Regions from separate parts of the Paenibacillus sp. FSL R7-0333 genome, predicted to be linked through region 1. Evidence: riboswitches for the same ligand, from Rfam matches in the RefSeq annotation. Region 1 holds a riboswitch; each other region holds the start of a gene.
The links. Region 1 has a riboswitch for cobalamin ahead of MKY86_RS00780 (anaerobic ribonucleoside triphosphate reductase). Riboswitches for the same ligand answer to the same signal wherever they lie in the genome.
Positions count from the first base shown of each region.

Region 1 (9,928 bases):
AGCAAAAAATATTATAACTCTTCCAGCGGAAAACGCAACCCCTTTTTCCGCTGGTTGCTGTATCCTCAGCCGTGCATCAGCCGTGCATCAGCCCCAGCCCGCGGAAATAATCCAGTGCGAGCTTAGCGCTCTCAAGAGAAGATACCTCATAGGCCTCCTGCTCCACAATATAATAGAGAATTCCGCTCTGCTCCGCGATCTCGAAGACGCTTCGGAAATCGACCTCTCCCTTCCCGAGATCGGTCTCCTCCTGGTTGGCTCCGAAATCCTTAATGTGGACCAGCGGAACACGTCCGGCGTACCGTGACACATAATCAACGGGCCGGGCTCCGCCCCGGTATACCCATCCCAGATCAAACTCAGCCAGCATATGCTCGGCAGGAATCTGCTCCAGCCAGATATCGATGACCGCCTTGCCGTCAACCTCTTTGAATTCATAATCATGGTTGTGGTAGCCGTACTGCATCCCCGCCGCCCGGACCATCGCGGAAGCCTTCTCCAGGAATGGAATGATTCTCGTTACATCCTCTATGGAAGGATTCGGCGGAAGCGGTGCCGACGGGGTGATTATATATTGCAGTCCGAGCTCTACCGCGTATTCAATCTCTTTGGCTAAGGCCTGTTCCATCTTATCCAGACTGCTGAAGTCCAGGCCTACATGCGCCGAAGGGGCCGCCAGGCCAAGTTCATCCAGCTTACGGCGCAGTTCCCCTGCAGATACACCGAAATAACCGGCGAATTCCACTGCCTGGTACCCCATCTCTGCCACCTTGGCCAGTGTGCCGAGGAAATCGCGTTCCGTCTGGTCACGCAGTGTATACATTTGAATTCCGATCTGCTGAGCTGCTTCTGCCATGAATAATCCGCTCCTTATTATCATTTCTGATTAGATACTGTATTCCCGCTACTCTCCCTGTAGCTTGCGCTCCACGGATTCCAGCTTGCTGCGACTGGTCGAGATCTTGTCGCGCCGGTCATCGATCTTGAGCGAGGTTGAGACTCTCTGCGCCCCGGCGGTGAACTGTGACTCGTGCAGCGCTTCTACCGCAGCCAGAATCCGCGCTACCGGCCCCTCAATAATCGTACCCATAGAAGTTAGCTCGTAGGTAATGCCCTCCACCGTCTCCAGCACGCGCTGCATCTCGGCCACATAGCTGCTGAGACTGGTGCTGCCTGTCCCAACCGGAATAACGGTCACTTCGCCAATTGCCATTGTGAACTGCCTCCTAATGATCTGATGTGCCTGCCTCTAACTTATCCTCTTATTGTAACGCTTCGCCAGGCTTGCTACAAATCACCTGCACCCTCTCTATTCTATTAATATCCGTCAAAATGATTACCAGGATTAGACGCACTCTATTTATGGATTCTTTGTGGCGTATTTTCGGAGATTTTATGAAAAATTCACGGCAGATTCATAGGAAAGTTGTGGATTACCTGTGGACTAACTGTGGATCAGCTGTGAGTAAAAGCGCCGAACCCGCTCCCCGTGCGGGATTGCAAAAAAACATTTACAAACACAATATATTGCGGTAGCTTTAATAGATAACAACAAAATATAGTAGAAACGGGCGTTTCACCCCTTGTAATAGAGGTGCGACTTAATAGGGAAGTGCGGTGCAAAACCGCTGCGGTCCCGCCACTGTAACCGGATGCTCCCAGGGTGCGTTGCCCAGGGCTGCATTCTCCGGCTAATTGCCACTAAGGGGCGGAATAAGCCCCCCGGGAAGGCGCCGGAGGAGTTGCCGGAAGCCAGGAGACCTGCCTGTTTCGGTGGCACCGCTTAGACTCCTGCGAGGAACAGGGAAGGTGTCCGTATGCGGCCTGCAATAGCAGAGTTAGCCTTCCGTCAATCGGGCCAGAGGCTGCCGATACCTGAGGACGATCGCGGATTATTTTCAGGTATCGGCTCTGCGGAATATACAAGAACGGGCGTAAGCTATTTGCCCCTTGTCTGCTCGTATATTCCACCCAGACCACAGGCAAATTTCCGCTTCCCGGATCTTTGCATCATGCATTCGGGCATTTCCGGCCGTCCCGGCCGGAGGTGCTTTTTTAACGCTTACAATACCCGAGAGGAGAGAGTTATATAATGACGCTGCTGGAGAAACGTTATAACGAAGGACAAGCTGCACAGGAGGATCTTTTGGAAGAGGTCATTCATCTGGGACGGGATATTATCGACAGCCGGGATCTGGATCTGCTGCGCGAGAACGCCAACCTGAACGGGGAGAGCTTCTCCGGCAAAATGAGCAAGTTCGGCAGTGAATACTCCAAATGGTATGCCCGCAACTTCACCATGCCGCCGCAGCTGGTACAGGCTACCCTGGATAATGTCGTCTATGTGCATGACCTGGATCAATACGCCATCGGAACCACCAACTGCATCTTCATCCCGTTCGAACGGCTTCTCCGTGAAGGCTTCAACACCGGCAACGGCAGCGTACGGCCTCCCAACTCGATTATGACGGCGATGTCGCTGGTGGCGATTATTTTCCAGTCGCAGCAGAATGCGCAGTACGGCGGTGTGTCCGCCAACAAGCTGGATTATGATCTGGCTCCTTATGTGACCAAGTCCTTCTCCAAGCTCTTCCGCAAAGGTCTGGAGTATTTCGAGGAGAATGCAGAGGTGTCTGAGCTTGGGGAGATTACGATGAGCCGCAGCGATCTGGCTGAGCAGTATCCGCGCGCCTTCCGTTTTGCCCTGAAGGAGACGCAAAGTGAGACCCTGCAGGCCGCAGAGAGTATGGTACATAACCTGAATACGATGTCCAGCCGCTCCGGCGGCCAGATTCCTTTTACCAGCATCAACTACGGGACCTGCACCTCCCCGGAGGGCCAGCTTGTGATCAGCTCACTGCTGACGGCCACGATGAACGGACTGGGCAGCGGGGAGACGCCGGTGTTCCCGATTCAGATCTTCAAATGCAAGCAAGGCATCAACCAGCAGCCGGGGGACCCCAACTATGAGCTGTTCCTGAAGGCAGCGGAGTGCTCGGCGCGCAGATTGTATCCGAACTTCGCCAATCTGGACGCTCCGCTGAACATGCAGTATTACGATCCGGCTGACCCGGATACCGAGTTCGCTACGATGGGCTGCCGGACCCGTGTGCTCGGCGACCGCTTCGGACGCAACCACTGCTCCGGCAAAGGCAACCTGTCCTTCAACACGCTCAACCTGGTGCGTCTGGGACTTGCCCACGGCACGATAACCGGCCGCCGCCTCGCTGCTGATGAAGCAGGGTTCTTCGACGACCTGAATCACTATATGGATATTGCGCTGGACGGCCTGCTGCACCGCTTCCGTATCCAGGCTTCCCAGAAGGCCAAAGCCTCTGATTTCATGATGCGTGAAGGCGTCTGGGAAGGCGGAGAGCAGCTTGCCCCCGATGACAGCGTAGGCGAACTGCTGAAGCACGGCAGCCTGTCGCTAGGCTTCATTGGAATGGCAGAGTGCATGAAGGCCATGTACGGCAAGCACCACGGCGAAGATATGGAGATTCACGCCAAGGCTGTAGCCATCGTCCGCCACATGCGTGAATATTGCGACCGCAAGAGCGAGGAGCTTAACCTCAACATCACCTTGTTCGCCACGCCGGCCGAGGGTCTTTCCGGCAAATTTACCAAGATCGACCGCAAGGTGCTAGGCTCTATCCCTGGGGTAACCGACCGTGAATATTATACGAACTCGTTCCACATTCCGGTCTACCATGAACTGAGCGCAGCCAAGAAGATCAGCCTGGAAGCCCCGTTCCATGAATATTGCAACGCCGGAGCGATCTCCTATGTCGAACTGAACGGCAATGCCCGGAGCAACCCTGCAGCCTTCGTCAAAATCATCAAATACGCGCTGGAGCAGGACATCAGCTACTTCAGCATTAACCATCCGATTGACCGCTGCTCCGGCTGCGGCTATGAAGGGGTCATCGGTACGAATTGCCCGACCTGCAATGCCCATGAGGATACCACCCATATCCGCCGTCTGCGCCGGGTTACCGGGTATCTGACCGGTGACTATCAGACCCGCTTCAATGCGGCCAAGCAAGCCGAAGTCCGGGACCGTGTTAAGCATCTATGAACATCTGCGGATATTACCCGGAGTCGATCAATGAAGGGGAAGGCCTGCGGGCCGTCCTCTTCATCAGCGGCTGCCGCCACCGCTGCCTGGGCTGCTTCAACCCGAAGACCTGGAACTTTAACTTCGGGGAGGCCTTCACCCCGGAGCGGCGGCGGGAGATCATAGAAGAGATTGCAGGCAATCCGCTGCTGGACGGCTTGACGCTGGCGGGCGGGGACCCTTTTTTCTCGGCTGAGGAGGCTGCAGACTTCATTCACGAGCTGCGCGCCGAGCTGCCGGACTTCCCAATCTGGATCTATACCGGTTATACGTACGAGGAGCTTACGGCTTCCCCCGGTTCAGCGGAATGGAACCTGCTGGCCTTGTGCCAGGTCGTGATCGACGGACGGTTCGTCGAAGCGCTCAAAGACCTTACCCTCTCTTACCGGGGAAGCAGCAACCAGCGGATCATTGATATTCCTGCGAGTCTGGCGGGAGATAGGGTTGTTCTGTGGGAGCCGGAGCTGAGCTTTCAAGGGGTATAACTTCTAAATAAACAAAGGCACTAAACTCCCGCATCCGGGTGGTTTAGTGCCTTTTGATTGTACCGGGGATGATCGGACCGGCAGCTTAACCTTATTCCGCGGCTCCTGTCTGCCCTGCCTTGCGCCCCACCTTATGCTCCGTCTCCTCCGCCAGCTCTTCCAGCACGCTGTTCAGGCGTAAACGCAGCTCTTCAGCCAGCTCAACTACGCCCTGGTCGTTACGAACCGCCTGGGAGTCTACGGCGTAGACGCCGCCAAGAATGTAGCGGGCACCCAGCACGGACAGTACCGGCTTCAGTGCATAGTCGATCGCCAGCAGATGAGCGAGACTTCCACCCATGAAGAGCGGGAGCACGATTTTGCCGGCCAGCCCTTTTTGCGGCACCAGATCCAGGAAGGTCTTCAGCACTCCGGTATAGGAGGCCTTATACACCGGGCTAACTACGATGACCGCATCAGCCTCAGCTACAAGACCGTTCGCCTTGACAATGGCTTCGCTCTCGAATTTCGTATGGATCAGATCCTCCGCGGGCAGCTCCGCCACATTGATCCGCTCCACTTCAAACCCGCGCTCCCGCAGGGCATTCTCTGCATACTCAATCACGGCATTGATCCGTGAGACCAGCGAGGGTGTTCCGTTAATTACGACTATTTTGGCCATTTCCGCACCTCTTCCGTCCGCATGATAGGATAAACCGGGCTGCTTCGCCGGGCATCAATACTTTAAATTAGTAATAATCCTAGCAGAGTACAAGGAATATTGTCAAACCCCTCTTATGCTTGCAAACCGCTGCCGCTCTGGTTATAATAAACGGCAAACCTATATCCCGACCAGGCCAATGACCGGCATCCAACCGCGAGGCGTCTGCGACCGGAGCAGCTTCCTGTTCCCTAAGTTTACCGGGTTTCGCCCGTTACCGCGAAGACCAAAGAGGGCCTGATTCCGCGCTGCTTAGCTGCTATACGCGAATGAGGTCAACCTGGGTGGCACCGCGAGCTGACGCTCCTCGTCCCATGGATGAGGGCGTTTTTTGCGTTTTTTTACCCACACTTAAGGAGCGGATGCAGATGCTGGATATGAACTGGATCAGGGAGAATGAGGACATTGTACGGAAGACAGCCGAGTGGAAAAGATTGAAGTTCCCCCTGGAGGAACTTCTGGAGTGGGATGACCGGCGGCGGCTGGCCCGCCGGGAGACGGAGCAGCGGCGCGCGGAGCGCAACGCGCTGACGAAGGAGGTCGAGCGCCTGCTGCGCGGGGGCGACGTTTCGGGTGGCGAGCTGGCCAAGGAGCAGGTGCGGGTGATCAACGGCCAGCTGACTCTGCTGGAGGCGGAGCTTCTGGATGCGGAGCAGCGCTGCGGCGAGCTGCTGCTGCTCGCGCCGAATCCCGTGTCGGCGGATACGCCGATCGGGCCGGATGACAGCGCGAATGTGGAGCTGCGGCGGCATGGCGCGCCGCCGGTGTTCGGCTTCCGCGCGCGGGACCATGCCCGGCTCGGAGAGCTGCACGACATCATCGACCTTCCGCGCGGCGTCAAAGCCGGAGGGCCCCGCAGCTATGTGCTGAAGGGGGCCGGGCTGCTGCTGCATCTTGCCGTGCAGCGGCTGGCCCTCGATGTGCTGATGCAGCGCGGCTTCACCGCGATGGATGTGCCCGTGATCGTCCGGCCGGAAGCGCTGGAGCGGACCGGCTTCTTCCCCGGCGGCCGGGACCAGACCTACGAGCTGACAGGCGAGAAGCGCTGGCTGGCCGGGACCTCGGAGGTGTCGCTGGTCTCGCTGTACAGCGATGAGATTTTGGAGCTGGATCAGCCGCTGCGGCTGGCCGGGATGTCGGCCTGCTTCCGCCGCGAGGTGGGCTCGGCGGGCCGCGATGTGCGCGGGCTGTACCGGGTCCACCAGTTCTCGAAGATCGAGCAGGTGGTCATGTGCAAGAATGATCCCGCAGAATCGGAGCAGATACTCCAGGAGATTCTCGGCAATGCCGAGCATATTCTTCAGCTGCTGGAGCTGCCTTACCGGGTAGTCGCCGTCTGTAGCGGAGACATGGCGATGAAGACCCATAAGCAGTATGACATCGAGACCTGGATGCCGGGCAGAGAAGCTTACGGGGAGACCCACTCGGCTTCCAATCTGCTCGACTTCCAGGCCCGCCGCTCGGGCATCCGCTACCGTGATGAAGACGGGCGGCTGCAATACTGCCATACCTTGAACAACACAGCGGTCGCCACGCCGCGCATTCTGATTCCGCTGCTGGAGAACCACCAGCAGGAGGACGGATCGATCTATATCCCGCAGGCACTACGGCCTTATATGGGCGGGGCGGAGCGGATTGAACTCAAGTAACCTCACCTTAACCACCATCGGCTACTCATCCGCCGACTTCTGGGGGCATTCGGGGGACACTCAGGGGCAATACTGCCCCTGATTTTTGCCCTTACCTGAGCTTCACCCGTCCTACGCACCCTCCCGCTACACAATGTAATCGGTTTTTCGCATACATTCACCCGCTCGCCCCCGCACAGCCCCATTGTATACTGTTTTTCGCATACATTCGCCCGCTCGACCTCGCACAGCTCCGTTGTATACTGTTTTCCGCATACATCCAGTCCGCTCGCCTCCGCACAGCCCCATTGTATACTATTTTTCGCATACATTCGGTCCGATCACCCCCGCACCCTCCCGCCAGCACATTATTATCGGTTTTTAGCGCACCGAAGGCGTTGAGGGGAAAGTGGAACAGCGCTCCCCCACACTCAGGAGAGGAACGCTGTTTTAGCATATAAATAACATGTAGTTTACATGATTTTCAGAAAACATAACGAATTTCGTATAAACATAGTAAGTTTTTATATATTTCATGCATTTCCAACCATGGATTTATGCAAGTTTAACAAATATTGCCGAAAAATTGCGCTAGATTCATATTATCTCTATTATAATAGAGTACGAATGATATTTTATGGGGAGGTATACTCACATGAAACTTTCTTCACAATGCAGGAAGCCGCTCAGTCTATTCCTGGCGGTAGCATTGCTATTAACCGGGATGTTCCCGGCATTATCAGGAGGCTCAGGGACGGCCTCAGCAGAGCCGATTATAGCAGCCGACACTGCTGTAGCGACCCAAGCGCCCCCCGTTACTGCATCTCCCGCTTCGGGTACTAAGATTGGCACAGGCTCAACCATTATGCTAAGCACCCCGGTAACGGCAAGTGTGTATTACAGTGTTTACGCTAACAAGAGTGCTACCCCAGAAGTGGCAGACCAATTATATACTGCCCCAATCATCGTTCATTCCGGCATTACCTCGCTTAAGATTACAGCCTACTCCTCAATACCTGATTCTGAGAAAGGTCCAACCTCCACTTTTGAATACAGCGTCGCCTCTGCACTGGTGGGTCTGAAGATTAACCAGATTCAAGGTGCAGGACATAGTTCCCCTTACGCGGACAAGATGGTCACTGATATCAAGGGAATTGTTACCTACATCAAGGATGCGGACAGCTTCTTCATTCAGTCTGCAGCCGCTGATATGGATACGGATATCAAGACCTCAGAGGCCATCCAAATCTATCAAAAAGGAAAAAGCAGCGCCGTTAAACCAGGCGATACTGTAACGGTAGACGGAGTAGTCAAGGAATTCGGCCGCTCTGGGCAGTTATCCACTACACAGATCACTGCCACCCAGACAACGGTTATCAGCAGCGGTAATCCGCTTCCGGCCCCAACCCTGCTGGGCACTGGCGGACGCCTCATCCCAACAGCCGTGATCGATGATGATGGTCTGAATCCGGCCAAGTTCGAGCCGGCCACCGATGCCATAGACTTCTATGAGAGTCTGGAAGGCATGCGGCTGGAGATTGCCAAGCCGACCACTGTGGGCCCGGCAGTCTACTATGCTTCCAGCAGTACTTTTGAAATCCCAGTGGTGACCGTCAACGGTACGGGCAACACGACTGAAGTGACTTCCCCTGCCGGCGGGCTGGTACTGACGGGTGCCGACTTTAACCCGCAGCGCCTAATACTCTCTGTGAAGACTGCTCCGGTACTCACTACAGGCCAACAATTCTTGGGCAATGTCACCGGTATTCTGACCTATGATTACGGCAAATTCCTGATTTCTACGGAAACAGACGGCCTGCCGGATGTCTCCCCAAGCAAGCTGAAGAGAGAAGTGACTTCGCTCTCCCCGGGAGATGCGGATAAGCTGAATATCGCTTCTTTTAACATTGAGAACTTCTCCCAGCATAATGATCCGGCCAAAATCGCCAATGTCGCCAAAGATATCGTGGTCAATCTCAAAACACCCGATATTATCGGCCTGACAGAAGTGCAGGATAATGATGGAACCGGCAAAGGCGGAACGGATGCCGTCAACAGCTACACAGCGCTGATTGCCGCCATTGCAGCTGTTGACGGCGGTGCATCTGACTATGGTTACACGGATATCGCACCGCTGAACAACCAGGATGGCGGCGTTCCGGACGGCAATATCCGCTCCGGCTTCCTGTACAATATGAACCGCGTCTCGCTGAAGCCGGGCACACCTGGTAATGCTACTGACGCTGTAAGCTATACCGCCGGTTCCGGCCTCAGCCTGAATCCGGGCCGCATTGATCCCGGCAATGAAGCCTTCAAGGAGTCGCGCAAGCCGCTGGCTGCCGAGTTCATCTTCGGAGGCAAAGAAATCATCGTGATTGCCAATCACTTCAACTCCAAGAGCAGTGACAACTATCTGTTCGGTTCCGTACAACCTCCGGTCTTCTCGACTGAAGTTCAGCGGGCCAAGATCGCCAAGGTGGTAGGCAGCTTCGCTGAGGATGTGCTTCAGAAGAACCCGGCGGCAAATCTTGTCGTGCTCGGCGATCTGAATGACTTCCAGTTCTCAGACACGCTGAATATCCTCAAGGGCAGCGCACTTACGAATCTTGTAAATACCCTGCCGCTGAGTGAACGGTATTCCTACAACTTCCAGGGCAACTCCCAGACGCTGGATCATATCCTCGTCAATAACCGGCTGGCTTCTGCCAGCAAGCTTGATATCGTGCATATTAATGCCGATTACGCAGATCCGGGAGATTATCCGCAAGGTACTGTATCTGATGCAGACGGCATCCGGATCAGTGACCATGATCCGCTGCTCGCACAGATTGACTTCGGCGGGGCAGATTTCAATCTGCGCGTCCTGCATACGAACGATACCCATAGCCATCTGGAGAATATCACCAAGCGGACCTCAGCCATCAGCAGCGAACGGACAGGCAATACGGTGCTGCTGGATGCGGGTGACGTCTTCTCCGGAACTCTGTATTTCAACCAG
Region 1 is NZ_JBBOBZ010000001.1:182,299-192,226, reverse strand. It holds gene MKY86_RS00790 (sugar phosphate isomerase/epimerase family protein) at 77-856, opposite strand; gene MKY86_RS00785 (MTH1187 family thiamine-binding protein) at 905-1,213, opposite strand; cobalamin riboswitch at 1,553-1,783, shown strand; gene MKY86_RS00780 (anaerobic ribonucleoside triphosphate reductase) at 2,093-4,078, shown strand; gene nrdG (anaerobic ribonucleoside-triphosphate reductase activating protein) at 4,075-4,602, shown strand; gene ssuE (NADPH-dependent FMN reductase) at 4,694-5,263, opposite strand; gene serS (serine--tRNA ligase) at 5,671-6,951, shown strand; gene MKY86_RS00760 (S-layer homology domain-containing protein) at 7,586-9,928, shown strand, end outside.

Region 2 (9,928 bases), 570 kb from region 1:
CATGGAGCGTGTCCCTGTCTTCTTCAGGGTATCGGAAGGATAATTGCTGTGCTTTGAGGATCTCCATAACCATTTCTCCTTTCCTTCCAGTCCCGCAGGAATCAGCACGAACAGGCAGAAGCTGCCGTACATGACGGCCTCCTGCCAGCCGAAGTCCGCTGGTCTCATCCGGGGATAGATCTCCAGCTTGCCGTAGCCCTGCACCCAGAACAGCAGCGTAACCACACCGCTAACGGTTAACAGCAGCATCACCAGCTTATCCTGCAAATCGGCCTTGTATATCGTGTAAGTGCTGCGTTTGGTACTTCCGTAGCCGCGGGCTGTCATGGAATCTCCTGTCTGCAGGGCTTCCTCCAGCGACCAGGTCAACAGTACTTTGAGCAGCGTCATTCCGTCCGTCATTCTTTTCTTAAGGCTTCCCGTACCGGCATCTATCCCGCGCAGACGCTGGATCAGCGTAATCTGGCGCAGCCGCCGCTGGAACAGCGGTACGAACCGGATGGCCATCAGCGTCAGCAGCGCCGTTCTCGGCGCAGCCGCCGCGAACAGGTACATGAACTTATCTGTAGTCACCGTGTAATTGTAGGATATAAACCAGATAAAAATAGTAAGCAGCATAGTCATCATCATCAGTCCATACAGCACAGCTTCCAGCGTAATAGGCTGATCCAGCCAGTAGAACAGAATATGCGCCCCTCGATGTGAGAACAGCGGGTTCAGCAAGGCCACGGAAGCTGCCATCAGCAGTATAAAAGGCAAGCTGCGCACCAGCTGACGCCCTTGTCCCTGCAACAGCAGCAGCGCCAGCAGTCCGGCTATCTCTGTAGCCAGAAATAACGGATGGAAGACCAGCAGAGTGAACAGCAGCAGCCCTGCATAATACAGCAGGGCTACTACCGGATGCATGGAACGAAAGCCGCTGCTCATGGCGCTTTGGCCCCCAGGTCTTTGCCTAGATCAAGTGTATACAGCCACTCGATGGTATCCCCGGGCTCGACGATCCAGCTACCCGCAGCCTTGGACGGAAATTCTCCATTCACCTTGTACATCCAGCCGCTCTCTGCCCCGTGATCACCCTCGTACAAATTATCTATACCTTCCACGTAAGCAAAAGCCTTGCTGCCCTGATATTCCATCTGGATCTTCTGCGCCCGTGTAATCCGCTTCAGCAGGTCCAGCACACTCTCGCCCTTCTTGATCTCGTACTGGGCAGCGGCCAGAATCACGCCATGCTCCTCATCTCCGGTGATGGAGAGAGTGACTACGTTGTCCGGCTTGGGTGTGGCCGCCGGGGACTTGGCGGGCTTGCTCGCGCCCGCCGAAGGCTGCGTCGCCGCTGCGCCTGGCGACGCCGGGGACGTGGCGGGCTCGCTTACGCCCGCCGAAGGCTGCGTCGCCGCTGCGGCTGGCGACGCCGGGGACTTGGCGGGCTTGCTCGCGCCCGCCGGTGGCTGCGTCGCCGCTGCGCCTGGCGACGCCGGGGACTTGGCGGGCTCGCTCGCGCCCGCCGGAGGCTGCGTCGCAGCTGCGCCTGGCGACGCTGGAGCTGCCGTACCTTCCGCAGGGGCGGATGGTACGGCAGTGCCCTCAGCGGCTCCCGGCAGCGGAGCCGCTTCGTCTCCAGGCCGCGGCGTCTGCGCGGCCGGGGTCCCGGCGGGCGGCTGCGGGCTGCCGCCTGCCTGATCCGGCTGCCCAGAGGAGCAGCCGGGGAGCAGCAATACCATCAGCAGGAGAAGCAGCGGCGCCAGCCTTCCCCGGCCTCTTTTGAATAGATTGAACATTACCAGCACACCTCCACAAAAGGGAAAAGAACGGGGGCCAGTCAGCCTGTTCCCCGTTCCTTCATACACCTTATGCTTACTTTTCAAGACATATCCGAACTAATTCCAAGCAAAATCGCCTGTCTAATGAGCCTGCAACGCTTCAACAACCCTATACGCCTCAACTACTCATCGGCACGGGGGCGGTAGTTGGATTTTCTACACTTAATTATTCTGGTTACGCACCTGTATAGAAATTAGTTGGATTTCAGGCATCTAATTCTGCCCACAACCCATCATACGGGAGCATCGAGCGTGAATAAGTGTTGTTTTTCCAACTAACTCCCGCTTTGCAGCAAATCCTGCCAGATTAGATGTCATTTATCCACTTATTGTCCGCCCCAGCGTACAGCACCCATCCTGCAGCGGAATGGAAATTTCAACTAAACTATACCATCCCCTACTCTTACTCAACTATGGCAATCTAACCGCTACAGCAGCAGCCATCTCACGGGTTACTACAGCAGTAGGCTCGAATGCGCCGCCGGTACCGCTCATATATCCAAGTCCCGTCACCGTACGGACAGCGGACAATGCATAGTCGCTAATCTTATCTTCATCGCTGAACTTACCAGCCCCTGCTCCTGCTCCGGCTGATGTAGCATCCAGCTTAAAAGCTCTAACCATCATCACAGCCATATCCTGGCGTGTAACCAGCCCGTCCGGTTTGAACGTTTTGGCGCTTACGCCGCTGATGATTCCTAGCTCCTTCGCCCGGTTCACTGTTCCATAATACCATGTACCAGCCTTAACATCACTGAAGGCCCCAGCGGAAGACGCCGCAGACGGCTCGTTCCCGGTTAACCGCAGCAGCAGTGCTGCAAATTCAGCACGGGTAATATTCTTTTTCGGTGCAAACAGCAGGCTGTCCTCACTCACACCATTCATCAGCTTGCGGTCATACGCCGTGTATACCGACTCCAGCGCCCAAGGCGAGATCGACTTCACATCGCCAAAAGCCGGACGGTCCGCCGCCGCAGAAGCCACTGTTACCGGAACCGTATGACGCACGATGGCCGGGGTTTTATCCTTCAGATATCCCGTAACCGTCAGGGTATATTTATTTGCTGGCAGTCCTCCGGCCACAACAGCCACGCCCGCAGCATCTGTAACTGCTGTTTTGCCGCCGATGGTTACCTGTACGCCTGCCGCCGGTGAGGTTACCGAATCGGAGGTGAAGGTCGCCTCATTCCAGACCCATTGCTTCTGGGTTACCTGCACCTTCAGATCTTGTCCAGGCTGCGGCTGTGCGGGAGTCACGGTTACGGCATCAACCACCTGCGTGTTGTCCCCACCATAATAGACCACAATGCGGTCATTCTCCTCCAGCGCGAAGTCGCCCATCCCTACACTTGGATAGATCCATGCTCCGCCGCGTGCGATCACGTACATCCAGCCATCATATCCACCAAAAGTACCCGCAATCACGCCGCCGATCCGTCACATAATTGCCTGCTTCATTGACCAGAGCCAGGCGCTTGGCTGCTGCTGTCTTATCCAGTGCCGTAAGCACATTTCCGGCGTACACGCTGCCCTCAGCCAAGGTTCCATTCGGACCTTCAACTGTAACCGAGACACTTACCTGAGGATTCTTCACTGGTATGCCGCTAAAATCAAAGAGCTTACCGCCTGTACCAAACAGCTTGTACGCTACCAAAGCCTCCAGCGCCTGCTCTGTAGAGAGCGGATTGGAGCTGCCGCCTGCAGTGTGGGCGAATCCGCCGCCCTCTGCGCTGAAGCTCAGCAGCTTGCTGACCAGATTGATATTACCCTTGGTATAATCTGCTCCTGCAGGATCAATGCCGAAGGCAGACAGACCGATGATGGCCTGAGCTACACTCTCGCTGCTGTCGCCATATCCGCCGTTCTTATCCTGTGCCTTAGCCAGCCAGGCTCCCGCCCGCTGACCGGCAGCATTCACTGCCGCTTCCTGCTTGTGTCCAGCCAGTGCGTTCAGCACCATCGCTGTCATATCCGGATCACTCCCACCCGTGGTCAGGGTGAAGCCGCCGTCCGGGTTCTGCTTCGCCAGAATCTCTGCCAGCAGCTTAGATTGTGTCCATTTTGCAGTTGCCGGGATCGTATAGCTGCCGGAATCCAGAGCCAGCAGTGCATAGACCGGATTATTCAGCGTCTGGCCCGTAATTTTATCGTTATTGTACAGCTTCTCGATCAGGTTAAAGCCTGCCACATTCGCCGGGTCGCCGCCCAGTGCCTTAACAGCCAGCGTGATCCGGGCATAGTCCGTAGCTCTGGCAAAAACACCCTTAGCCTCAGCCACCTTGCCTTCAAGCGCCTTCAGATAGCTGGCAGGAACCTTGTAGCCTGCTTGCGCAAGGCCAATCGCCTGCCAGTCCGACTGGACTCCGTTCTTCAGCATGAACTCCGCAGTGGCATAGACCGCAGCGGTTACGCTGGCTGCCTCACTTGCGGGCAGAGCGGATACCGCGGGTGCGGAAGTCCCGCCTGCCTGTGCAGCAGCAGCCTGTCCTGCCGGGGCTACGGCTGCTCCCAACAGTGCGAACAGCATAATGACAGCTAGTCCCAGCCGTGTGAACCTGGATGATAGAGAATGGTTCTTCATAACTAACCTCTTTCCTGAAATAGAATGGATGAATCCTGCTTCCTCCGCAGATAAAGCGGCAACCTAAAGACCGCCCTGTGCAGGGCGGCCGGGGAAGAATACAATACAGGGCGGCTGAAGGAGCCGATTGCTCTCCCACACTACATACAATACAGCATATACAGCCCTCGCCAATATCAGCATCTGCTTCCACATTCTTACCCCCGAAGAATAGAAACAACAACGAAAAAGGCAGGTCTCCTGGCTCATACTTCACCGCTTCCCCCGCCTTCCCATCCCGTTAGCAGACAGTGGCTCCTCAGGAGTTGCTCCGTATTTACAGTGGCGGGACCGCGCCGGACTTGCACCGGGCTTCCCTTTTAAGCAGATTCCTCTATTAGACATAGCCCTGCCAGCATCTGCTAGCGACAGCGCGCGGTCTCTGAGGCAATCTGCACCTTTTCCCAAAGCTTATTAAATTTTAATATTCTGAAACAATCATATCTACTATTCCCCTGTATGTCTATAGACAAGCTATTTCTATTCCATCCCCCCGAAGCCCCGCCCATTCCGCAGCAAAAAATCCTGAACAGCACATGCCCGCTACCCCGGCACATCGTACTATTCAGGACTATGGAGTCATTCTTCTGCTGTTAATTAAGCCGTTGGCGGTACTAACGGAGACAGCGGAAGCCAGGCGATTGTATTATGTACATTAGAATTCGTGTAAAAGCGGTCGATAACGCATTCTGCTGCATTTCATACAATCGATTGTGGCAAATAACCCTCCGCCGGGCCAAATTCCCAAAATCTAATGTACCGAATACAGCAGAACACCATATAAGGCTCGATATGCCTCATTCTAGTGTACAAAGTGCAATCGAGCAGCTTCGTTCGGACACTAGCACACTTAACTAATTACTTTATGCTCGTATCAGCCTGCCGGAGCGCAAATCATTGTACTACATAAAGTAGTATGCACCAGGCTCTGACCAGTCCACCATGCCGCGCTATATGCGCACAGCGGATCAGCTACCGCTAGTCGATCATCAGGTTCTAACTAATCAGCATTCATTTAATCCTCTAGCTTGCTGGGGGGCTGCCGTACCCCGACTAACTAAGGTACTATTCTAGCTCCAAACGTTATGCTTAAATGCAATCTGTACAACTAAATCGTCTGATTTACTGCCAAATGTACTTTTAGCTGTATTTCATGCACCTAAAATGCTTCTGTACCGGCTTTTCGCCCATTCGGGCAAAATTAGTTGTATGGAATACAGTTACGAGAGGAACGTCTTCCTTTTCACTGTTTTTAGTTGTACGGAGTACACCTATCACTGTAAGCAATGTTACTCAGTACCATCACTTGGTATCGACTCAAAACCGTCAGTTAGTTGTGTGAGTCGGCTGAATGACTAAGGAGCGTTACTCGTTAGCGTTAGTTAAAAGCGCCACTCGGTAGCGTCAGTCGGTTGAGTGAATCAGTAGCGTTAGTCGATTGCGTTGGCTGGTAGCGGCAATCAATTGCGTCAGTCGGTAGCGTTAGTCGATAGCATCAGTCGGTAGCGTCAGTCGATTGCGTTGGCCGGTAGCATCAGTCGGTAGCGTTAGTCGATTGCGTCAGTCGGTAGCGTTAGTCGATTGCGTCAGTCGGTAGCGTCAGTCGGTAGCGTCAGTCGGTAGCGTCAGTCGGTAGCGTCAGTCGGTAGCGTCAGTCGGTAGCGTCAGTCGGTAGCGTCAGTCGGTAGCGTCAGTCGGTAGCGTCAGTCGGTAGCGTCAGTCGATTGCGTTGGCCGGTAGCGGCAATCAATTGCGTCAGTCGATTGCATTATCCGATCGCGTTAGTTAAAAGCTTACGCAGCCTGCTTGTTGCCGCTGTGTTATTCCACGTCCTTGTCCGCTTCCGGGCTTGCGGAAGCGGACGGCTCCGCACTAGGCGCGGCTGTGGCTGTGGCCTCCGGGGCGCTGCCCGGATCTGCCGCCAGCTTCAGCGAGTATCTTCCGGCGGTGATCATATCACCTGCCGCCAGCTTCGCGCCTGCTGAAAGCTCCACCGTCACCTCGTAGACGCGTGACGGAGGAGTCCCCGCCGCCGCTGGAGTGGCGGTTGCTCCACTATCCGCGCCGCTGTCTACTCCAGCGCCTGTCTCAGCGCTCGCACCGCCGTCCACTCCGGCGCCTGCCTCACCCTTCGCATCGCCGTCTACTCCGGCGCCTGCCTCACCCTTCGCATCGCCGTCCACTCCGGCGCCTGCCTCACCCTTCGCATCGCCGTCCACTCCGGCGCCTGCTTCACTCTTCGCACCGCCGTCCACTCCGGCGCCTGCCTCACTCTTCGCACCGCCGTCCGCTCCGGCGCCTGCTTCACTCTTCACATCGCCGTCCACTCCGGCGCCTGCTTCAACCTGGCAACTGCTAACCGTTGCCTTAACCTCGTAGTCCGTAACGCCGCTGGCGGACTCCACGCCGATCCGCTCCGGCTTGAAGGCGGAGCATTCCGCAGCATCAGTGAAGCTGAACAACAGCTTAACGCCGTTATTCTTACCCGCTTCTCCGCTTCCCGCATCACCGCTACTATTCCCGCCAGTCCCTGCATCACCGCCGATAAGCCGGACAGAGACCGGGGCCGCTACAGCGGCCCCCCCGGTCACTGCCGGAAGCGGGCTGGGGCTGGCCACCGGCGCAGCTGTATCCCTGCCGCGTCCCCCTAGCTGGCTCAGCAGGATAACCGCCGCAATCAGAATGATCCCGAGGATGCTCCCTGAGATCAGGATTTGAAATCGGCTGCGGCTGACCCACCGCGCCAGCGGCGAAGCCAGCTGGGCGCGGGCTTCATTGTAGACAGTCTGCATGGCAGGCGTTGCTGTGTCGAGATGGGTTTTGCGGAATTCCCGGTTCTTGAACGCCTCGCGGTCGCTCTTCAGGAAATACCTCAGCACGGCCCGCTTGTAATTCGGCCACAGCTTCTTGCCTGAGCTTGCGAACAGCCAGCTGTGCTGCGACCAGTCCAGGAACCGGTACACCGTCTCCTTGTCATTGCCCGCCTTGCGGACCACCAGATCCAGCAGCGCATCATAATCCAGCGGCCCGCCTTCACGTTCACTGCTGTGATAGAAGGCCAGCGGCAGCCGGTCGAACGGCTCCAGGCTCCGCGCTTCCTTCAGCCACCGCGCGCCGAGCAGCTGTACATCGTCCAGCTCACGCGGCGTCAGTCCGGCAAAAATCTCCTCGTCCGGCGACTCCTCCCCGAACCAGCGGTAGGCCGCGCGCAGCGCATTCGCTTTGCGCTTCGCAATCGCATCAAGCGGCGGCTGCCAGTCTGCCGTATCCCGGTAACGCAGGAACGAGATCTCCAGCAGCTGCTCCATCGTCAGCTCGTCCAGCGAGAGCCGGTTCAGCAGGAAGCGGTCAGCAACTGTGCCGAGCTCCTCCATAACGGACAAGGCCTCCGGGTATACGCCGCCTCTGCGGCGCTGCTTCTCTGCCTGCTGGACCGCTTCATGAACAGCCGTTACCGCCGCTACCGGATCGGATTCCCGCTGCAGCTTCTCCAGCAGATATTCCTTGAAGGTATCCCGTACCGCTGCCTGCTGAAGCACCTCCGGAAGACTCCGGCCAAAGTGGCCCACGAGGCGGAGGATATCCGCCGTTCCGGCAGCGGCCGCCAGCCGGGATTCCAGATACGGCTCGAACAGCGCTCTGCGGAAGAGAGATTGGGACAGCACTTTTTTGAAGAACGCCTCACTAAGCTCCGCATCGCTCTCGATAATCCCGTAAGCCGCCGCCAGCACATCCTCCCGGCCCCCGGACTGGCAGTTCAGCATCCCGTTGATGAAGTAATCGACGATCTTCACCCGGTAATTATGGCCCGGCAGCGCGTAATACGCCTTGAACTGCTCCAGGATTTCAACTGACGGAATCCCCTGCTTGCGGATCAGATCATATTCGCGGTCGAACCGCTCCAGGAACATATCATTCAGCCGCACCCGCGAGTCCAGCTTCCCCTCCGGCTTCAGATAGGACAACAGGCCGCCGAGTATAGCGTTCTTGTTATCTGTATATAAGGCTTCGTTGCCTTGCTCGATTTCATAAAAGACCGCCAGCTCATTGTAGAGCGCCAGCGACAGCTTACGCTCCGCACTCTCCCCGAGCAGCAAGCTGTCGGCAAACTTAGCGAAATCACGGAGGCTTCCGCCCTTCTCCACCAGCGTTTTCCAGGCCAGATCGGCATAGATCTGCCGCGACTCGCCGAAGTCGGTATTCAGGAACCTTGCGCCGGCCAGATCGAAGATATAATCCTTCTCGATATTGCGGTCGCCCGGACGCAGAGAGCCCTTCTCCACGAAGGTCAGGTGAATGTATTTGCGGCTCTGCGGCTCCTTGGCATACGTGATCACTCCCAGCCTGCGGCGGAAGTCATACGGCAGCGCAGCGAAGAGGACCTCCGTCAGCCGGGCCGCACGCTGCGACAACTCACTGATCGGCACATCCAGCGCTACATAGATTTTCTTCTTCCCGGCTACGGACAGCATCACTGCCTGCAGCAGGGCTTTGAACAGCTCTTCTGTGAAGCCTAGACCGGACAGCACGCTGCGCGGGTCTGACGGCTCGTCCAGCGGACGGGTTGCCACTGGAATCGACTCCAGCTCAGGCAGTGTCCCGCCAGGCTCCCCTTCATAGCTCCGGGCAAACCCCGCATGCAGCCAGTCCCCGTACCCCTCGACAATCTCTTCGGAGCGGATAGGCGGCACCACGAAATTATGGGCAAAAAAAGCGCTCCGCTGCCCCGTGAAATCCGCCGCCAGATACCGGCTCTCTCCAATCACTGTCTCGTTGCTCTCCGTATGGAACAGATGCAGCGCAGCAGGATACAGCTCCTCATCCTTCTCGCCGCGTGCCGTAAGCTCAGCCGGGGCATCGTAGAGGCAGAAGGGATGCAGAATTTTTTTGACAAAATTATTGTCGAGACTCTCCGATTTCGCTACCGTATCGAAGCCCTCTGTCGACCGGTATACGCCACGGCGCTCGCGGGTATACATCTGCTGGGTGATCATGGACCCTGACAATCTGTTCACGGCCCGTCGCTCCCCTCAATATAATTCAGCTTGTGCAGCAGCCAGATGAACGGCTCATCCACCCGGATCGGGCTGACTACGCCCTCCACCTTCTGATTGACCGGATTGCTGCCCAGCGCAGACACGGCGAAATACCCGGTATTGGCAAAATACACATCCATCGTATCCTTGAACGGACGGTCCACCTTCTCAATGAAGCGCCGGATTTCACCGTCGATGTTGTGGAACTCGTCCAGGTTCAGCGTTTTGCGGTGCACATAGTTGTTGAACACATTGCTGTTCGACTTGATATAGTCGCCATCCTCATCCTTGAGGGAGTGGAGCATATCGCTTTTGGCCAGGACGACTGCGGTCGGAATCTCGGTCTTGCTCTTCTCCTGATAGGCGATGAAATCACCGAACATGGTCAGCACCACATCACGCGGCTCATCATACTGCGATACCCACTCTCCCGGGCGGTCGCCGAAGTT
Region 2 is NZ_JBBOBZ010000001.1:750,729-760,656, reverse strand. It holds gene MKY86_RS03180 (energy-coupling factor transporter transmembrane component T) at 1-927, opposite strand, end outside; gene MKY86_RS03185 (ABC transporter ATP-binding protein) at 1-67, opposite strand, end outside; gene MKY86_RS03175 (DUF4430 domain-containing protein) at 924-1,781, opposite strand; gene MKY86_RS03170 (S-layer homology domain-containing protein) at 2,235-3,212, opposite strand; gene MKY86_RS03165 (prenyltransferase/squalene oxidase repeat-containing protein) at 3,220-4,404, opposite strand; cobalamin riboswitch at 4,618-4,810, opposite strand; gene MKY86_RS03160 (GAP1-N2 domain-containing protein) at 6,264-9,458, opposite strand; gene MKY86_RS03155 (hypothetical protein) at 9,455-9,928, opposite strand, start outside.
Region 2: another riboswitch for cobalamin. It lies ahead of MKY86_RS03165 (prenyltransferase/squalene oxidase repeat-containing protein); the one in region 1 lies ahead of MKY86_RS00780 (anaerobic ribonucleoside triphosphate reductase).

Region 3 (9,928 bases), 1.6 Mb from region 1:
GCTCTGTCAGCATATCCACCAGCAGCGGATGTGCACCCAGTGTGCCGCCGATCTCCACTTCAAGCCCGGGATGCTCAGCTGCGAATTGCGCCACTCTCTCTGCGAACTGCTGCATTAGCACTCCGGTGAACAACAGGTACGGGAGAACAATAATTCTGCGCGCACCCAGCGCCAGACAGCGCTCAAGCCCGTCCGGCAGCGACGGCTTGGCGATGGCAATGAAGCAGCTTTCCACGCTGCGGTAGCCTGTTCTCTCCCAGAGCAGCCGGCTTATTTTATACAGATCGCTGTTGGCATCCGGGTCACTGCCCCCGCGTCCCATCAGCAGCACGATAGTATCCTTATCCTCTATCGTAGATGCACCGTTCCCGCGCAGGTCCAGGTCCATTCCGCCAGCCACCTTCACCTGCAGGAGTGGAACTCGTTCTGCTTCCTGAATCCGCTCCAGCAGAATATCGACGGCACGGTCCTGCACCCCCAGCGGACGCCCGTAGATGAACTTCACCCCGGGATATCTCTGCTTGGCTTCATCAATGGCCATTGGAATATCGAGCTTGGAATGCCCCGCCGCGAACAAAATAATCGGCACTACGTATATCTCCGCCGCACCGCCCTCAATGCATCTGGCAATTCCGCCAGCGATGGAAGGCGAGGCCAGCTCTATGAAGCAAGTCTCAACCTTCAGCTCCGGCTTACGGGCTGCGAGCAGGCGGGTGAATTCCAGCAGCTCCTCATTTCCCGCTTGAACCCGGCTCCCGTGTCCCACCAGTAATACCGTTCTCATCGTCTGCACTCCTTCTTTGCTGTTATCGTTATCGGATGTATGGGCTGCACTCCCTGTTGCGCTGTCCATCCGTTCCCGGAACGCATGATACCGCTCCTGCTCCCGGCCATGAGCCCTGTAGTCCTCAACTGCGGCAGCTACAGCGGCTACCGCTTGCTCTTCGTCCATCCCTTCACGCACCAAAATCCCTGCATGGGCACCCCGCCCGGCCTTCTTGCCGCCGAGATACAACTCATAGCTGCCGCGCGACATTACCAGTCCGATATCATCCAGCACAGCGGAGCTGCAAGCCATCCCGCAGCCGGCTACACTGATGTGCAGCTCTCTGGGCACAGCCATTCCATGCAGCAGGGTGTGGAGCCGGACAGCAGCACTTAACGCTCCGCTTCTGCGCAGCTCACAGAATCCGCAGGTCTTCACCTTCACGTAATCTCCAGGTGTACTTACATTCAGTCCGGCCTCCAGCAGCCTTGCTCCTGCCTCTGCCTCTTCATTCCGGCTGCCGCGCAGCAGGAAATATCCGTCCTTCGTATAGATCAATTGCCCATCGCTGCCTGCAAGCTCAGCCAGCAGCTTCATCTGATCGCCGCTGAAGCTGCGGCTGCCGGTTACGGGAGCAATCCCCAGCTCGAAGGAAGAATCGGTTGATGCCTTCAGGCGACCGGACAAGCTCCGCAGCCGCTCCACCTGCGGAGCAGCAGCCAGGCTCTGCGCAGCAGCCTCTTCCATTCTCACTGATTCCGCTTCTCTTCCTGATACAGCAGCTTCCCTTCCTGCAACAGCGGCTTCTCTCCCCGCATCCACAGCTTGTGCCGCTCCAGCTCCAGCTGCCCCCTCTGCCTGCCCGGACTCCGCCGCAGCCAGCGACCACGGCTCTGCGGCTGTGCGCAGCCGCTCGTGCGGCTTCAGCGTCTGCGTCTGTGCCCCGAGACTGTACTTGCGCTCATATCCGCGCGGCGTAATCATAAGATCCTCATAGACAACGGTAGCAGAGTTGCCGACCACTACGGTTGAGAGCATGCCGATCTCATGCTCCAGCATCTCCTGCAGCGTCGTTATGACCGTCTGCTGGCGGTCACGATAGGCGCTTTTGACAATGCCTACCGGGGTAGCCGGATCACGGTAACGGAGCAGAATGCCCCGCGCTTCTTCAATCTGGCGCGTCCGTCTGCCGCTGCGCGGATTATAGAACGCAATGACGAAATCTGCCGCCCCCGCTGCTTCCACGCGCGCAGCAATGCTCTCCCAGGGCGTAAGATGATCGCTCAGGCTGATCGTGCAGGAATCATGCATAATCGGCGCTCCAAGCAGCGAGGAACAGGACTGGATCGCCGAGATTCCCGGGATCACCTCCACCTGTACCCCCTCTGAGCGGTTCCAGCCGCGTTCGATCAGCACCTCGTAGACCAGCCCGGCCATTCCGTAGACACCGGCATCGCCGCTGGAGATTACCGCAATTGTCTGCCCTTCTTCTGCTCTGCGGACGGCCTCCTGGGCCCGGCTGACCTCCTCGGTCATTCCCGTGCCGACAATCTCCTGATGCCGCAGCAGCGGTCTGATCAGATCTACATAAGTGGTATAGCCGATGACCGCCTCACTCTCATCCAGCGCAGCCAGTGCGCGGCCGGTAATATGCTCCAGCGCTCCGGGGCCGAAGCCGATAATCAGCAGCTTTCCTTGTTTCTTCATTCTTCTTCCCCCGTTCATGAATAGCTGTGGTTAAGCGCAAGCAGCTTATACAGCTTCACCTTGAATTCTCCGGCGGTGCGGGGAGCGCTCTGCCCTGCGGTCAAGCTGGCAGGCAGGCTGAACCATAAGTCAGCCAGCAGCGGCAGTCCCAGCCCGATGGACAATAGCTCTTCCCGTCCCGCAAAAATCTCCTCCGGCGTCCCCGCCGCCCGGCATCTTCCATGCTCCAGCACAATAATCCAGTCCGCCCAGCGGTAGGCCAGGTCCATATCATGCGTAGCCATAACTACGGTTGTCCCTTTATCATGTATGGCTTCAAGCCCCTTCAGCATCTGCGTTTCCGATAACGGGTCCAGATACGAGGTTGGCTCATCCAATAGAATCAGCTCCGGCTCCATAGCCAGTACACCGGCGAGTGCCGTGCGTTTCTTCTGGCCCAGACTAAGCTGGTGAATCGGTTTATCGCCCAGACCGGATAGATTCAGCAGCTCCATGACCTCCCGGCAGCGCGCAGCGATAGCCGGTTCAGCCATGCCGCTGCCGCGCAGCCCGAACGACACATCCTCCAGCGGAGTGCTGAGGATCAGCTGCTGCTCGGGGTCCTGGAAGACCAGGCCCACTTTCCGCCGCAGAGCGGCCAGCTCTTTTTTGGAGTAGGATAACGCCTTCCCTCCTTGCACAACCGTCCCCTGCTGCGGGCGCAGAATGCCGACGGCATGCAGGAACAGCGTCGATTTGCCCGAACCGTTATGACCGAGCACCGCCGTCTTGCTGCCTGCGGGGATGGAGAACGTCAGTTCATGCAGGGCAGGCTCCTTCGTATCCGGGTAATGGAACACCACTCCGTCACAAGCCAAGCTAGATTCCTGATCCATGGGTGACTCCTTTCATGTGTTAGTGATAAAGTACGCCTCAGCCAGCAGCAGTAGCGCAATACCGGCATAAGCCTGGATTGTATAGCGCCGCGGCACAGGACGCGCCGTATAAGGCGGGAGAATAATCTCATCTGTGAATCCGCGGGCCAGCAGCCCCTGCGATAATCCGTAATACCGGTGCATCGTGTTGCCGAACAACGCTCCTGCCATAGCCGCAGTCTCCCGCATTCTGGCCTTGTAGCCCCGGCGGCCTCCGCGCAGCCTGCGGGCCAGTAGCAGACCATGCGCTGCATCACTCAGCAGGAATAAGAAGCGGTACATAATCAGCATCAGCTCCAGGACAATCTGCGGCATCCGCAGCCTGCGCAGCACCTGCAAAAGCTCACTGAACGGAGTCGTAAACATCAGGAAGAAGAAACAGCTCATGCAGGCAGAGATTCTGGCCAGCAGCTCCCCTGCCCGCTGAAGTCCCGCTGCTGTGACATATACCGGCAGGTTCAGTCCCGGAAGCGGGAATATCCCTGCCTCTCCCGCAGCCGGATGCCCGAATTCCACGAGCAGCGCCGGTACGCTAAGCGCATAGAACAGCAGCGCTGTGCCGAACAGCATGCCATAAGCACGCAAGGGAATTCGGGCCTGCAATATACACCAGGACATCATCCATAGGGTAATTGCAGCCTGTAGTACCGGATGTACGGTGTAAGAGAGCAGGAACATCAGGGCTGCGAACGAGCTTTTCCACATCGGGGACAACTGGCGCAGAGCATTATTGTAGGAGAGAACGTCAATCCGCCGGATCACTTGCTGCTATGCTGCTTCGTCCCGCCTTGCTTGCCCTTGAGCAGCCCCAGGGTATAACCGATTACACCGGCACCAATCGCGGCCTGCAATGCAAACAGCATACTCTCCGTCTCACCCGGCAGCTCGGTCAGCGGCTTGAACCACGGCTTATAGTCAGGATTCATTTCGGTAATCACACCTTCAGCCGCATCATCGGCCCCGCCGAATTCCCCATTAACCAGCAGCAGCGGCAGAATGACCAGCAGAATAACAACCAGCAGCATCAACCCATTTTTCCATTTATTGCTCATTAGGCTCTTCCTCCGTTCACCTTGCGTTTCAGAAGCGACAATTCATTCGGGCTATACGATTTCAGCCAGTTCCAGAGCAGTACCGTCAACAGCCCTTCACTGATGGCCAGCGGGATTTGCGTCACGGCAAAGATGCCCCCGAATTTGAGAAAAGATGCCAGCACGCCGCCATCCGCCGCCGGAAAAGCCACCGCCAGTTGGAAGGAAGTCACTACGTACGTACTCAGATCAGCCACCGCAGCCGCACAGAACAAGGCCAGCTTCTCGCGGTCCGGCATTTTCATCATCAGCTTATACACTGCATAGCCGGCAAAAGGACCCGCCACCGCCATCGAGAACGCATTGGCCCCGAGCGTAGTAATCCCCCCGTGCGCCAGCAGCAGCGCTTGAAACAGCAGGACAATCGAGCCGATTACGCTCATGGGCAGCGGCCCCAGCATTACCGCACCTAGTCCGGTACCGGTGGGGTGGGAGCTGCTTCCGGTCACGGAAGGCATTTTGAGCGCAGACAGTACGAAGGTAAACGCCCCGGCCAGACCCAGCAGCAGCTTCAGCTCCGGATTCTCCCGGGTCATGGCTCTCAGCTTGAAGATTCCAAGGACAAAGAACGGGATAAACGCCGCCCACCAGAACACCGCCCAGCCAACCGGCAGGAATCCTTCCATAATGTGCATCGCCCGGGCCGTCCCCGGTTCGTTCAGCATAAAGTACACCGTAAATCCGGCAACCAGTGCCGCAAAGCTCCACCATCTGTGCTTTTTCATTTGTCACCCTCCATGTTTGTTGATTTCCCATTACAGATCATAAAGCCCAAAAAACCCACCCTAAAGGGTGGGAGTGTATGTACGCAGGCAAGTTCGATAGAGCGCGCAGCCGCTGCCAAGCGAAACAAGGTGCTTCTCATCGTCCCATCACTATGGGCCGTGTCCCCTTGTATCCCGCAGCTGTAAGCCGGGTGTCATCTCTAAGATTCCAAGATTCCTCCGGTCCATCAGGGCAGAACGCCTCTTCTCATTAACCTATCCGTACACCGCTCCTATCCGCGTAGAGTCGTGGTGTGCGTCGACAAGGTAGGTCTCCTGGCTTGGAATACAGGCGCCGCAGACTTCGTCTTCCCCGGGGCTTCCCGAGTGACCTCATGAAGTGCAGCTCTTCCATACAGTGGCGGGACCGCTCGGGAGTTGCACCCGATTCCCTGTTATCCCTTGCCGCTTCCGGCAAGAGCACCTTGTTTCATCGCTAATTCATCTCACATCATAGCGGACTCGGCTCAGCGTGTCTGTGATATAAATTGGAAAAGCTGCCTTCAGCCAATCATGGCTTGTAGAAATTTTATTTGAGTAATATAATTATTAACTATATAACCTGAACGTGGAGGCATCCGATGAAACTTGATCTAACCGAACAATCCCTGCCCGTGTACGAGGCACTGTCCAGTACCGTGCGCCTGCACATGCTGCGGCTGCTGTCCGAGAAGCCCATGAACGTGAAGGAACTGGCCGCAGCCCTCAAGCTCAGCAGTGCGATTATGACCATGCATGTGCGCAAGCTCGAAGCCGCCGGGCTGATCCGCAGCCATATGGCTCCCGGCAAAAGCGGTCTGCAGAAGATCTGCACACTGGCCGCCGACGGGGCAGAAATTGTTTTTCCGGGACAGGCCCGGACTCCGCGCAGAGGGTACCGCAAGGACATTCCGGTGGGGCATTATTCCGACTTCCAGATCGAGCCTACTTGTGGACTGTCTACGACGGAGAGGGTCATCGGACACTTTGACGATCCCCGTTATTTCTGGGACCAGGAGCGCGTGAACGCCGGGATTCTCTGGTTCGGCAAGGGGTTCGTCGAGTATAAAATCCCGAATTTCCTGCTGTCGAGCCAGCAGCCGGAGGAGCTTGCCATCACGATGGAGATCGCCTCCGAAGCCCCGTCCGTCAACAACAACTGGCCGTCGGATATTACCTTCACGCTGAACGGACAATCGCTCGGCTTCTGGACCAGCCCCGGTGACTACGGAGATAATCCGGGAAAATACACCCCGGCCTGGTGGCCTGCACTCACCAATCAATACGGCCTGCTCAAGCAGCTGCGGATTACGCAGACGGGCACTTTCATGGATGGGCAAAAGCTGTCGGAGGTCACCCTGGATCAGGTAGGCATCCGCAACAAACAATGGACCTTCCGGCTCTCTGTCGAGGAGGATGCCGAGCACATCGGCGGCCTCACCCTGTTCGGTAAAGGCTTCGGCAATTACAACGAGGATCTGGTGTTTGAGCTGTTTTATACGGATGGTGTGGCAGATTTGCCGGGTTCTATATGAAAGCCAGATTAGGGTGTGTAGAAGGTAGGTAGGTAGGTAGGTAGGTAGGTAGGTAGGTAGGTAGGTAGGTAGGTAGGTAGGTAGGTAGGTAGGTAGGTAGGTAGGTAGGTAGGTAGGTAGGTAGGTAGGTAGGTAGGTAGGTAGGTAGGAGAGATAGATTAGTTAGATTAGTTAGACTAATTAGGTTAGTTTTCGTTTCAGCTACTTTTAGAGCTAATACTCCTCATTTCTGCTTAACGCCCACTTTCGGCCGATTCAGGTGCATTAGTGCTCTTCATTTCCGCTCAACGCTCACTTTCGGCAGATTCAGGTGCATTAGTGCTCTTCATTTCTGCTCAACGCTCACTTTCGGCAAATTCAGGGGCATTAGTGCTCTTCATTTCTGCTCAACGCTCACTTTCAGCAAATTCAGGGGCATTAGTGCTCTTCATTTCTGCTCAACGCTCACTTTCAGCAAATTCAGGGGCACTAATGCCCCTCGCAACATCCATCCAACTTCTAACCGCACTAATGGGATTTATCCCTCTCATTTCCTCCTCCAGCCCACTTTCCACCGCATATGAGAGATTTATCCCTCTCTTTTCCTCCTCCAGCCCACTTCCCGCCGCATTAGAGGGATTTATCCCTCTCTTTTCCTCATCCAGCCCACTTTCCGCCGCATTAGAGGGATTTATACATCTCATTTCTTCTTCAAGCCCACTTCCCGCCGCATTAGAGGGATTTATCCCTCTCTTTTCCTCACCCAGCCCACTTCCCGCCGCATTAGAGGGATTTATCCCTCTCTTTTCCTCCTCCAGCCCGCTTCCCGCCGCATTAGAGGGATTTATCCCTCTCTTTTCCTCATCCAGCCCGCTTCCCGCTGCATTAGAGGGATTTATCCCTCTCATCTCCTCATCCAGCCCCCTCTCCTCCACAACGCAAAAAAGCCCCTCCAACCGCCGCATTGTGCAGGTTGGAGGGGCTATCGGTGATCGGTCCGTCTCTTATGGCAAGAGCGGCTTCTAGCCTATCTTTTCGCCTGGCTCCTTGCCGTTAGGCGTGGGCCGTCATTCCGTCACCGGCTGCCACTTTCCGCCGCCCGGCAGCGGACAGCTACGGGCCTTCAGCCGGGCCACGACAGGGATGATACAGCCGCAGGCGGTACAGGTCACACCATCCTGCAGCTTGGGGCAAGCCCCGCAAAGCGCAAGCCGCTCGGCATAGACCTCATCGGAAGCCGAATTACCGGGATTGAACATGGAGGACGCCAGAATGCGGGCAATCTGTGCTTCCGTGACCTTGTACTCCTCCCGGCATCCTTTGCAGGCTGAAGTGGTTGTCATCCGGTTCTCTCCTTAGGCTTGTGGAGTGATGGCCAGTACCGTTACCGACATTGGCGGCAGCTCTACAGTCAGCGTATCCCCTTCAAGCTTGAAGGCGCTGAATGCCTGCGGTGTTACAGCTTCCGGCTGCTCAAAGCTATTGTGGGCATCGATGGAAGCTCCGGCCAGCGTTGTTCCGCTTACAGATGCTTGACCAGCCAATCCGCGCAGGGCAAGCGGTAACACAGCCGATGACGCGTGATTCAGGTTACACAGGCTGACATGAATGATGCCCTCAGCATTGACTGAAGCCGAAGCCGATACTTCAGGAATCTCTACGCCTTCATAGCTGTATACCGGGCTGTCTACAGTCAGCTCCAGCAATTCTGCATCTTGATGCACCTTGTACATGTTGAATACATGGTAAGTAGGAGTCAGGAGCATTTTCTCGCCTTCGGTCAGAATAACTGCCTGCAGCACGTTCACGGTCTGGGCAATGTTCGCCATCCGTACACGGTCACTGTGCTTGTGGAAAATATTCAGCGTCAAGCCGGCCACCAGCGCATCGCGGATCGTGTTCTGCTGGTAGAGGAAGCCCGGGTTCGTACCCGGCTCAACATCATACCAGGTGCCCCACTCGTCAACGATCAGGCCGACTCTTTTCTCCGGATCGTATTTGTCCATGATGGCGATATGGCGGGTAACCAGCTCATCCATGAATAGTGCCTTCTTCAACGTTGTGAAGTATTCGTCTGTTCCGAAGCCTGTAGCCGCGCCCTTATGATTCCAGTCCGAATTAGGCAGGGTGTAATAGTGCAGGGTAATCGAATCCATGAAGCGGGTAGCTTCCCGCATCAGCACTTCCGTCCAGTTATAATCATCCGAATTCGCACCGCAGGCGATCCGGTGGATCTTGTTGTCTCCATAGTTACGTACATACGTCTGATATTGGCGGTACAGATCAGCATAGAACTCAGGACGCATGTTACCGCCACAGCCCCAGTTCTCGTTGCCCACGCCGAAATACTTAACGCTCCAGGCCTCTTCCTGGCCGTTCTTCTGACGCAGCTCAGCCATTGGCGAGACTCCGTTGAAGGTCAGATATTCCACCCACTCGGACATCTCTTGAACAGTTCCGCTACCTACGTTACCGTTGATGTACGGCTCGCAGCCCAGCATCTCGCAGAGGAGCATGAATTCATGTGTACCGAAATGGTTGTTCTCTACCGCGCCGCCCCAGTGTGTGTTGATCATCCGCTTGCGCTCTTCGCTCGGGCCGATACCGTCCTTCCAGTGGTATTCATCGGCGAAGCAGCCGCCCGGCCAGCGAAGTACCGGAATTTTCATTTCCTTAAGCGCTTCCACTACGTCGTTGCGGATACCCTTGGTGTTCGGAATAGGGGAATCTTCGCCCACCCAGATGCCTTCATAGATACAGCGTCCAAGATGCTCAGCGAAATGTCCGTAGATGTTGCGGTCAATCTTACCTTTGCGGATGTCGGTGTTCAGTACAATGCGTTCTGCCATGGGAAGTTAACGCTCCTCTTTAGATTAATATATTTGTTAATCATTTAACACTTATATTAACATTATAATCAAGCTTCCTCTAGTTCGTCAATCTTTATCTTAAGCAGCCCCTCCCGCATTCCCGCATTTCACTTCCCCGCCAAAAATGATATTATGGACACACAAATACAGCATAATTGGAGAGTATGATGATTAGACCTATCAATAAAGATATATCGCTTCTTAGCCAGAAATCTGCGCCGGCCACGGAAAAGGATCTGCCCGTGTTAATGGATCTTGTGGAGACCCTGAACGCCAACTCCGACCGGTGCGTCGGCATGGCTGCGGACATGATTGGCGTCAAC
Region 3 is NZ_JBBOBZ010000001.1:1,805,924-1,815,851, reverse strand. It holds partial or broken gene MKY86_RS34140 (sirohydrochlorin chelatase) at 1-748, opposite strand, end outside; partial or broken gene cobJ (precorrin-3B C(17)-methyltransferase) at 836-2,473, opposite strand; gene MKY86_RS07435 (energy-coupling factor ABC transporter ATP-binding protein) at 2,488-3,348, opposite strand; gene cbiQ (cobalt ECF transporter T component CbiQ) at 3,361-4,149, opposite strand; gene MKY86_RS07425 (energy-coupling factor ABC transporter substrate-binding protein) at 4,146-4,439, opposite strand; gene MKY86_RS07420 (energy-coupling factor ABC transporter permease) at 4,439-5,203, opposite strand; cobalamin riboswitch at 5,492-5,685, opposite strand; gene MKY86_RS07415 (ArsR/SmtB family transcription factor) at 5,824-6,756, shown strand; gene MKY86_RS07410 (hypothetical protein) at 7,194-7,670, opposite strand; gene MKY86_RS07405 (DUF6171 family protein) at 7,803-8,078, opposite strand; gene MKY86_RS07400 (alpha-N-arabinofuranosidase) at 8,091-9,584, opposite strand; gene MKY86_RS07395 (peptide deformylase) at 9,770-9,928, shown strand, end outside.
Region 3: another riboswitch for cobalamin. It lies ahead of MKY86_RS07420 (energy-coupling factor ABC transporter permease); the one in region 1 lies ahead of MKY86_RS00780 (anaerobic ribonucleoside triphosphate reductase).